DNA from 2 places in the Metabacillus mesotrionivorans genome. Region 2 is predicted to be linked to the other one. Evidence: riboswitches for the same ligand, from Rfam matches in the RefSeq annotation. Region 2 holds a riboswitch; the other holds the start of a gene.
What was found. Region 2 has a riboswitch for lysine ahead of ACTSEZ_RS11190 (amino acid permease). Riboswitches for the same ligand answer to the same signal wherever they lie in the genome.
Positions count from the first base shown of each region.

Region 1: another riboswitch for lysine. It lies ahead of ACTSEZ_RS13445 (aspartate kinase); the one in region 2 lies ahead of ACTSEZ_RS11190 (amino acid permease).

Region 1 is NZ_JBQMFF010000004.1:240,720-245,858, forward strand. It holds gene uvrC (excinuclease ABC subunit UvrC) at 1-1,652, shown strand, start outside; lysine riboswitch at 1,727-1,908, shown strand; gene ACTSEZ_RS13445 (aspartate kinase) at 2,051-3,292, shown strand; gene ACTSEZ_RS13450 (YslB family protein) at 3,342-3,758, opposite strand; gene ACTSEZ_RS13455 (succinate dehydrogenase cytochrome b558 subunit) at 4,104-4,712, shown strand; gene sdhA (succinate dehydrogenase flavoprotein subunit) at 4,743-5,139, shown strand, end outside.
Region 2 is NZ_JBQMFF010000003.1:245,590-250,728, reverse strand. It holds gene ACTSEZ_RS11195 (CBS domain-containing protein) at 1-345, shown strand, start outside; gene ACTSEZ_RS11190 (amino acid permease) at 378-1,790, opposite strand; lysine riboswitch at 1,909-2,086, opposite strand; gene ACTSEZ_RS11185 (twin-arginine translocase TatA/TatE family subunit) at 2,295-2,471, shown strand; gene ACTSEZ_RS11180 (M3 family oligoendopeptidase) at 2,604-4,397, shown strand; gene ACTSEZ_RS11175 (alpha/beta fold hydrolase) at 4,465-5,139, opposite strand, start outside.

The sequences.
Region 1 (5,139 bases), on a different contig from region 2:
TTACAGGCTCCCATGACGGGAAAACGCAGCGGCTTGTAAGTGAAATCAGAGATTTTGAATACATTGTAACCTCTTCAAATATAGAAGCGCTTATCTTAGAGCTGAACCTGATAAAAAAGCATGATCCAAAATACAATATCATGCTGAAGGATGACAAAATTTATCCGTTTATCAAAATCACCGGTGAAAGACATCCGCGGCTGATCGTTACCCGGAATGTTAAGAAGGATAAAGGAAAATACTTCGGGCCATACCCGAACGTGCAGGCAGCAAGGGAAACGAAGAAGCTGCTTGACCGTCTCTATCCTTTAAGAAAATGCTCCACACTCCCTGATCGAGTATGCCTTTACTACCACATGGGACAATGCCTTGCACCCTGCGTCTACAATGTGACGCAGGAACAGAACAGGCAGATGGTGGACGAAATGACGCGCTTTCTTAAAGGCGGATTTAAGCAGATTAAAGAGGAACTTTCAAAGAAAATGCTGGCTGCATCAGAGAATCTTGATTTTGAACGTGCAAAAGAATACCGGGACCAGATCGCCCACATCGACGCCACGATGGAAAAGCAAAAGATGACGATGAATGATTTTGTTGACCGTGATGTGTTCGGCTATTCGTTCGACAAGGGGTGGATGTGCGTTCAAGTGTTTTTTGTAAGACAGGGCAAGCTGATTGAACGGGATATAGCTATGTTCCCGCTTTATCAGGAACCTGAAGAAGAATTCTTGACCTTCCTCGGCCAGTTTTACTCAAAGAGCAATCATATTCTGCCGAAAGAAATTCTGCTTCCGGACAGCGTTGACCGCGAAATGGCAGCTGAGCTTCTTGGAGTTACGGCGACACAGCCTCAGCGGGGAAAGAAAAAGGATCTCGTGCTGCTGGCACATGAAAATGCGAAAATTGCTCTTAAGGAAAAATTCTCGCTGATTGAGCGCGATGAAGAGAGAACGATAAAAGCGATTGACCAGCTGGGTGAAAAAATGGGCATTTATACTCCTGCAAGAATTGAAGCCTTTGATAATTCAAACATTCAGGGTACAGATCCCGTATCGGCCATGATTGTTTTCATTGACGGGAAGCCTGCCAAAAAGGAATACAGAAAGTATAAAATTAAAACTGTTAAAGGCCCTGATGATTATGAATCGATGCGTGAAGTTGTCCGCAGACGCTATACGCGCGTCCTGAAAGAAGAACTTCCGCTTCCGGATTTAATTATTATTGACGGGGGGAAAGGCCACCTTGCAGCAGCTCAGGATGTGCTTGAAAATGAGCTTGGCTTGACCATACCTGTAGCAGGCCTTGTAAAGGACGACAAACATCGAACATCCAACCTCATGGTCGGCAGTCCGCCTGAAATTGTGGAACTTGAACGAAACAGCCAGGAGTTTTATCTCCTCCAGCGCATTCAGGATGAGGTTCACCGGTTTGCGATTACTTTCCACAGGCAAACTCGGGGAAAGACCGCTTTTCAATCCATTCTGGATGACATACCCGGTGTTGGCGAAAAACGCAGGAAGGTCCTGCTGAAACATTTCGGGTCTGTGAAAAAAATGAAAGAGGCAAGTGTAGATGACATTATCGCTGCAGGCATGCCTTCAAATACCGCAGAATTAATCTATGAGAAACTGCAGGAAAAAGAAGAAGCATAAAATGTTCTTGCTTTAAGCAGTAAGGTTTGCTAAAATTTTAACTAATTTCATAAATCAGATCGTTTAGTTCGTTAAATGACGGTAGAGGTGCGGACTTCAAGAGTAGCGCGTCAGAGGAAAATGGATTCCTTTGAAGACGCGTGAAAGGGGAGCGCCGCCGAAGCAAAGAAAGAGCCATTTCTTCTCTTTGCTGGTTTTGCGTTTAAGAGACGCAGGATTGTCAAGAAGATATTTTTCTTGGAGCGCTATCTCATTGTATGAATGAAGTTCCATTATTCGTTTATGCAAGCAATGAGATAGAGAATCTCATTGCTTTTTTTGCGTTTTCCGGGATTCTCCCTTTTACTTGCTGACGATCAAATAAGACTTTAAATAAGACTTGAAAGGCGAGAGGCGATATGGGTTTAATTGTACAAAAATTCGGAGGCACATCCGTTGGTTCACCTGAGAAGATCATGAATGCTGCAAACCGTGCAGCGGAGGAAAGACAAAAGGGGAACAGCGTAGTTGTCGTTGTATCGGCAATGGGGAAAACAACCGATCATTTAGTTTCACTTGCAGCTGAAATCACTCAAAAGCCAAGCAAGAGAGAAATGGACATGCTTCTTTCAACTGGAGAGCAAGTGACCATATCTCTTCTGACAATGGCTTTGCAGGCGAAAGGCTATGACGCTGTTTCCTATACAGGCTGGCAGGCCGGGATCAGCACAGAGCACGTCCACGGAAATGCGAGAATTTCCGGAATCGATACAGAGAAAATGGAAAAACGGCTTTCTGAAGGGAAAATCGTCGTTGTTGCCGGATTTCAGGGCTTTGCAGACGGCAGCGAGATCACGACTCTTGGACGCGGAGGCTCCGATACAACCGCAGTTGCACTTGCAGCAGCGCTGAAAGCGGACAAATGCGATATTTATACAGACGTGACGGGTGTATTCACAACCGACCCGCGTTTTGTAAAAGGTGCAAGAAAGCTTGAAGGAATTTCCTATGATGAAATGCTTGAGCTCGCTAACCTCGGAGCGGGTGTCCTGCATCCGCGAGCTGTTGAATTTGCAAAAAATTACGGAGTACCGCTTGAAGTCAGATCCAGCACAGAAGCCGAACGGGGCACGCTTATTGAGGAGGAAACAGATATGGAACAGAATTTAGTCGTAAGAGGCATTGCATTTGAAGATCAGGTGTCAAAAGTGACGGTTTGCGGGCTGCAAAACGGATTGATGGCTCTTTCCACTATTTTCAAAACACTCGCAAGCCATGGAATAAATGTGGATATTATTATTCAAAGTACAGCAGACGCACAGATCGCTTCTCTTTCATTCTCTGTAAAAACAGGGGAGGTCGAAGAGACCGTTCACGTTCTTGAAACGTATAAAGAGGAACTCGGATTTGAACGGATCGAGTTTGAAAACGGCCTGTCCAAAGTGTCAATCGTGGGGTCCGGAATGGTCTCAAACCCGGGTGTTGCGGCGGAAATGTTCCATGTTCTTGCAAAGGAAGGAATTGAAGTGAAAATGGTCAGCACATCAGAAATAAAAGTTTCAACGGTAGTCGGCCATGCTGATATGGTGAAAGCAGTAGAAGCGCTGCACGACGCATTTGAATTATCCGAGCAGCCGGCAGGCGTCCTTGGCGCCAACTGAGGGCTTTAATGAAAATGAAAAAAGGACGGGTATCATGAGTACCCGTCCTTTATTCGTTTTCAAACTCCATGTCTTTGTAGTCCCATTTCACAGTAAAGTGAACTTTGTCCGCACGTTTTTTAACATGCTCATAGGTTTCGGTGATCTGCTTGTTCATGCGCTGCACCTGCTGGGCAATAAAGCCTGCTTCAAGCTGGAACGACGGTTCTTTCATCGTTTTAAATCTTGTCTCGATCAGTTCGCTCTGCAGCTGAAATTCCATTTCGTCTTTTTTCTTATGTACAAGTGAAAGGTTTCCAAAGCCTGCGAGCGAAAAGAAAGCAATCAGCTCGTCGATGGAATCTGCCGGATATTTCCGCGCAAGGCTTTTGCCTGCCCAGTACATCATGGAAGCGGACTCGTTCCCCAGAATGTCAGGAATAAGCACTTCTCTAAGGAGTTCATATGCAAACGCAGGCACCTGCATATCTCTGAGCTGTGCCGTGTCAATTTGTTCTTTCGTTTTTTTCACATTCTTCCCCTCTTTCTGATTTTATTATATATCAAGATGCGGCATGAGGCACATGCAATAAAAGTAAATTATCTGCCGGGTCAGCACCAGATTAGTATTTTAAGAAAATAAAAATTGTTCCAAAACGAGATTTGTCACAAAATTAAAATTTATGAACACGTTTTCTTGACGCTGTAACGCGTGAGGAGTACAATAAATTTGTCACATTTTATCATACAATGTTTATTTTTTTAAAAGATTGCCGGGAATAGGAGAAACATTAAAAAAAAGATTTTAAGATTACTAGGGGGTTATGTTGAGATGGCTGGAAACAGAGAGTATTTGAACCGAAGACTTCATTCCTTGCTTGGAGTGATTCCGGTTGGCGTCTTCTTAATTCAGCATCTTGTTGTAAATAACTTTGCAACAAGAGGAGAAGAAGCATTTAACAATGCTGCACATTTTATGGAAAGCTTGCCGTTTAGAATTGTTCTGGAGACATTTATTATATTCCTCCCGCTTTTATACCATGCAATCTACGGAATTTACATTGCGTTTACAGCAAAAAACAACGTCAGCAAGTTCGGATACTTCCGCAACTGGATGTTCATGCTTCAGAGAATCTCAGGTGTTATTACGCTTATTTTCGTTTCATGGCACGTCTGGGAAACTAGAATTGCAGCTGCCTTTGGCGCAGAAGTGAATTTTGACATGATGGCCTCTATTTTCAGCAATCCATTCATGATTGTTTTCTACGTAGTTGGTGTTGTATCAACAATCTTCCACTTTGCAAACGGCCTGTGGTCATTTGCTGTGAGCTGGGGAATTACAGTCACTCCTAGATCACAACTGATCTCCACTTACGTGACAATCGCACTTTTCCTTGCATTGTCCTACGTTGGAGTCAGCACTATTTTTGCATTTGTTTGATGAGTACTAGAATCAAAGGGAGTGGGCCAGATGAGTAAAGGTAGAATTATTGTCGTCGGAGGCGGTTTGGCAGGCCTGATGGCAACCATCAAAGCAGCAGAATCCGGCGTTCATGTAGATTTATTTTCATTAGTACCAGTTAAGCGCTCTCATTCCGTTTGTGCACAAGGCGGAATCAACGGCGCTGTTAATACAAAAGGAGAAGGCGATTCTCCGTGGGAGCATTTTGATGATACGGTTTACGGCGGGGATTTCCTTGCCAACCAGCCTCCTGTAAAAGCGATGTGCGAAGCGGCTCCGTCAATCATTCACTTGCTTGACCGCATGGGTGTCATGTTCAACCGTACGCCTGAAGGGCTTCTTGACTTCCGCCGTTTTGGAGGAACGCAGCATCACCGCACGGCATTTGCCGGTGCAACGACAGGGC
Region 2 (5,139 bases):
GCGCTTGAAAAGATGGAATACCACCGATATTCGGCGGTTCCGCTGCTTGATCATGAAGGCAAATATGTCACGACGCTGACAGAGGGAGATCTGCTCTGGAAGCTGAAAAACACCCCAAACCTGAATTTTCACAACACAGAAAATATCAGGCTGACGGAAATTCCTTTTCACCGCAAAAACGAACCCATTTCCATTCAGGCTGAAATGGAGCATATCATTTCCAGGGCCATGGAACAGAATTTTGTGCCTGTGACAGATGACAAAGGAATCTTTATCGGAATCATAAGAAGGAGAGAAATCATCGAGTATTGTGCAAGCCAGATGTTTGCTCCGGCAGTAATTTAAAAGGGCTGCACTAATGGGTGCAGCCCTTTTGGTTAAGCAGAAGCAGATTCTTCTTTTTTCATATACTTTTTAAGGAATGGATAGATGACAAAACCTGCAAGGAAAAGGCCAACGCCTAAAGCAAACGTTTTGAGATCCGCTGTTCCTGTAACGATAACCCAGACAGAATAGATACAGGCTATGGACGCGATGATCCCGTCTCTTACACGTGAACCCTTTACCAGATCATACGTTTCTCCTTTAGCAATCAGCTTCAGGAAGAAGATGGAGGATACAAGGTACGGGAAAAGATAAGCAAGTGTAGCTGACGTTGTCAGGAACGTATAAGCTTCGCTGATGGTTCCTGAAATCGTTGAGAAAATGAAAATCTGCGACATCAGATTTGTAATCAGCAGGGCATTTTTAGGACTGCCTTTTTTATTGGTCTTTGCAAAGAATGCCGGGAAGATCCCTGATTTTGCAGCCTGATACGGCACTTCCGATGAAAGCAGAATCCAGCCGATTGTGGAACCGAAAAGTGAAACAACGGCGAGCAGAGCCATCGCATTCGCTCCTGCATCTCCCAAAATAACGGAAAGAACATCGACGAATGGCTTGTCGGACGCCTGCAGCTGATCATGCGGAAGAACAGACATCGTAATAAGAGTGATAACCATATAGATGAAAACCGCAATGATTAAACCGGTAATTGTAGCTCTTTTCACATCTCTTTGTGAGGATGCGCGTCCTGATAAAATGACGGCAGATTCGATGCCGACAAACGCCCACAAAGTTGAGATGGCAGCAAACTGAATTTGACTGGTCAGTCCCAGTGTATTGCCGCTGTCTGTTTCAACTGGGAAATAGAATTCGCCGAACGCGGCAGATTCAAGTGCGAATAATCCCGCAATAATAAACAGCATAAACCCGATCACCTTAGAAGCTGTGGCGACAAAATTAAGCTTCCCTGCACCTGTCATGTTTGTGATAAGAATTGTATGAGTTCCCCAAAGCAGAATTGTGCAGACAGCAAACGTTATTGCTCTTCCAAGCTGAACGTCCTGTGAGCCGATCGTAAAGAGAACCGATTTGTCAGACATAATTGGGAAAAAAGAGGACAAATATCCGGCAAAGCTTGTGATAATGGCAACATTGCTGATCCAGTTTGCGACCCAGTATCCCCAAACCATGCTGAAGCCTGCTACGTTTCCTTTCTTGGGCGAATCAAAAAGCGCCTTGGCATAGCTTTGAGGACCTGCGGTCAGGTCCGGTCTGCGGATGGAAAGATTGCCAAAAACAAGTGCGATCATCAGGACGCCGAATCCAGTCACAAGCCAGGCGCTTGTTACACCCAGTGGACTTGCTGTCTGTGCAAGTGTGCTCGGCAGCATGAATATACCTGAGCCGACCATATTTCCTACAACAAAGGCTGTTAACAGCCAAAAACCCCATTTTTTCTGTTTCAAACCATGAAACCTCCTAGAGAACACATACCTTATCAACAGTCTGTGTCATTTTTAATCGAAACAAACAAAAAGACGCACGGAAAAGTCCGTGCGCCAAATACGCAAAAACTCACCATCATCTCCTGATAGCACTCCGCAGAGCAATCTGCGGCAGTCCGGCACCTGTTCGATGCCGTCCCAGCGTATAACAGTGTGGCTGTTTTACACTTCGGCGCGAAGGCCTTTCAACATGCTCTCATCAGCCCCACCGGCTTCATGCATGCTACTCTTCCTATCGCGCAACCTCTACCTCACTGAGATGACGTGAGGATTTTTTTATGTTATTTTGATAGAGCTAATTTAGCAGGAACATATAGCAAATGTCAACAAAAATCGTGTATTTCCAATAGTTACAAATGCGTGCCGTGAAAAACTTCACTTTGCATTATGAGGGAAAATCTACTATAATTTACAAAGATAACGTTTTCTTTTTTTATGAAATAATACATGGAAGAAGGGTACATGATGAACTTGGGATTCGGCGAAATCATGTTAATAGTGTTTGTGGCACTTCTGCTATTCGGACCGAAAAAGCTTCCGGAGCTGGGCAAAGCTGCAGGTAAAACACTGAGAGAATTTAAAAATGCAACAAAAGGCTTAATGGATGACGATGACGTGAAATCAGATAAATCGGTGAAGTAACTAAGAACAGCCTGCGGGTTGTTTTTTTTGATTTCAAAAAGAGTAAGAATTATACAAAAATTCAAACGGGTGTTATATAATAGACCTGTCAGTTTATTTAGTGAAGCGAAATACTTAACAGGGGGTAGATTGATGAAAGCCGCTACATATGCAGAAACGTGGGATTTGGATGTATTTTTTAAAGGAGGCAGCAAGTCTGAAGGTTTTAAGCGTCACTTAGAAGAGCTTGAAAAGGATGTTCCATTATTTAAGGACGAGGCAGATCAGCTGGATGTGCCAAGCTCAAAAGAGGATTACGTTTACCTTGATCAAATCCTTGACTCATTCCAGGGAATTGCTAAAAGAATTAGACAGGCAGGTGCTTATGTCGGCTGCCTGCAGGCTCAGGATACAGAGGACAAATACGCAGCTGTGCTGAGAGGAAAAGTAACGCAGCTCAGCTCTCACTTTCAGAATGCACTCGCAAGCCTTGATCAAAAGCTGGTAAAAGTGGAGGACGGAGTCTGGGAAGAGCTTATTCAGACGGAAAGTCTGGCTGACCTCAGCTATGTGCTCACTGAACTCAGAAACAAAGCGAAGAATAAACTGCCGATGGAGCAGGAAACGCTGATTAATGCTCTATCAGTTGACGGATATCATGCGTGGGGACAGTTTTATGACACACTCGTCTCAACGGTGAAAATTCCATTCAGCGAAGATGGAGAAGTCAAGGAACTTTCAGTTGGTCAGGCGGCCAATAAATTCTCAAGTGCAGATCGTGAAGTCCGCAAGGCTGTATTTGAAGAGTGGGAAAAAGCATGGGGGGGCAAAGCTGATTTATTTGCCCAGACGCTGAACCATCTTGCAGGCTTCAGGCTGAATGTCTACGAAAAGCGGGGCTGGAACGACGTGCTCAGCGAGCCGCTTGAAATCAACCGAATGAAGCGGGAGACGCTCGATGTCATGTGGAAGGTCATTTCTGAAAACAAACAGTCTCTAGTAAAGTATTTAAAAAGAAAAGCAGAGCTTCTTGGGGTTGAGAAACTCAGCTGGTATGATCTTGATGCGCCGATCGGCGGCAAAGAGTCGAAGGTTTCCTACCAGGAAGGCGCAGAGTTTATTCTTGATCAGTTCTCAAATTTCGGGGAAGAGCTCACCTCTTTTACGAAAAAAGCCTTTGAAGACCGCTGGATTGAAGCTGAAGACAGACAGGGAAAGGCACCGGGCGGATTTTGCACAAGCTTTCCGGAAAGCGATCAGTCACGCATTTTTATGACGTTCTCAGGCACCCCTTCAAACATTGCGACTCTTGCCCATGAGCTTGGTCATGCGTTTCACCAGCATGCAATGGCAGGCGTTCATCCGCTTAACCGCAGCTATGCGATGAATGTGGCGGAAACGGCCTCGACATTTGCCGAGATGATTGTGGCGGATGCTTCTGTAAAAAAAGCAAAAACAGAAGAAGAGCGTCTTGCCCTGCTTGAAGATAAAGTTCAGCGCAGTGTGGCGCTTCTGATGAATATACATGGCCGTTTTATTTTTGAAAATGCGTTCTATGAAGAGCGCAAAAAAGGAATGGTGAGTGCGGAGAGAATCAGCGAGCTGATGGAAGCCGCGCAAAAAGAAGCATATTGTGATTCATTAGGCGAGTATCACCCTCACTTCTGGGCATCAAAGCTGCACTTCCATATTACGGGTGTACCATTCTATAACTTCCCGTATACATTCGGTTACTTGTTCTCGCTTGGAATCTATGCAAAAGCGCTTGAGGAAGGAGCTGCTTTTGAACAGAAGTACATTGCCTTACTTAAAGATACAGGCTCGATGCAGGTTGAAGATCTTGCAATGAAGCATCTTGGCGCTGATCTGACAAAAGAAGATTTCTGGAAAGACGCAGTGGCTCTTATTGTTCAGGATGCAGAGGAGTTTCTTGAGGCAACAAAATAATGAGAAGAAGCTGCACCCATGAGCTTTTCGCGCGGGTGCAGCTTTTTTGTCAGTTTCACTCTGAAAACTACTGATTCATTAAGATCCACCGGTCAATTTTACTGACGATGAGATCCTGCTGAATATACACGTTGATGTCTGCTTCGTTATCGCCTTTTTGATTCCCGTAAATCCCAAACTGCGCATGATTTCCTCCTTTTATCCGGTAAAAGAACGTGTCATCTGAAAGCAGATGTTTTTTCTCCCGGATATCATCGAGGGTGGCCAGTCCGTCTCTATCAGCATAGATTGTCAGAATCGGAAAATCCGTTCCGGAAAAATCACTGGAATCTGTCGGGTAGGCAGCCATTAGGAACAATCCTTTTACTGTATCCTGGTGATCATAGGCATATATGGATGCTGAAGCTCCTCCAAGTGAATGCCCTCCAAGATACCATTTTGTAATCTCCGGATGATCCTTAATCACATTGCCGGCTTTATTGATGCCTGCAATCGCCAGGTTAAAAGGCATTTTAACAATCGCCGCTGTATAGCCCCGCTGAGCAAGCTGTTCGGCAAGATAGGCGTAAGCCTCAGGCTCGACCTTTGCTCCTGGATAAAAAATGATGCCCGTTTTTGTCTTTTGATTCACTGGCTCAAAGAGCAAATAGCCATCGGCAGTGTTTTTTTTCTGAATGCTGGTTGAGTTATAAAGGTCATAAGTGGGTTTATATGTCTGCTGTGACCATATGTAAAACCCTGC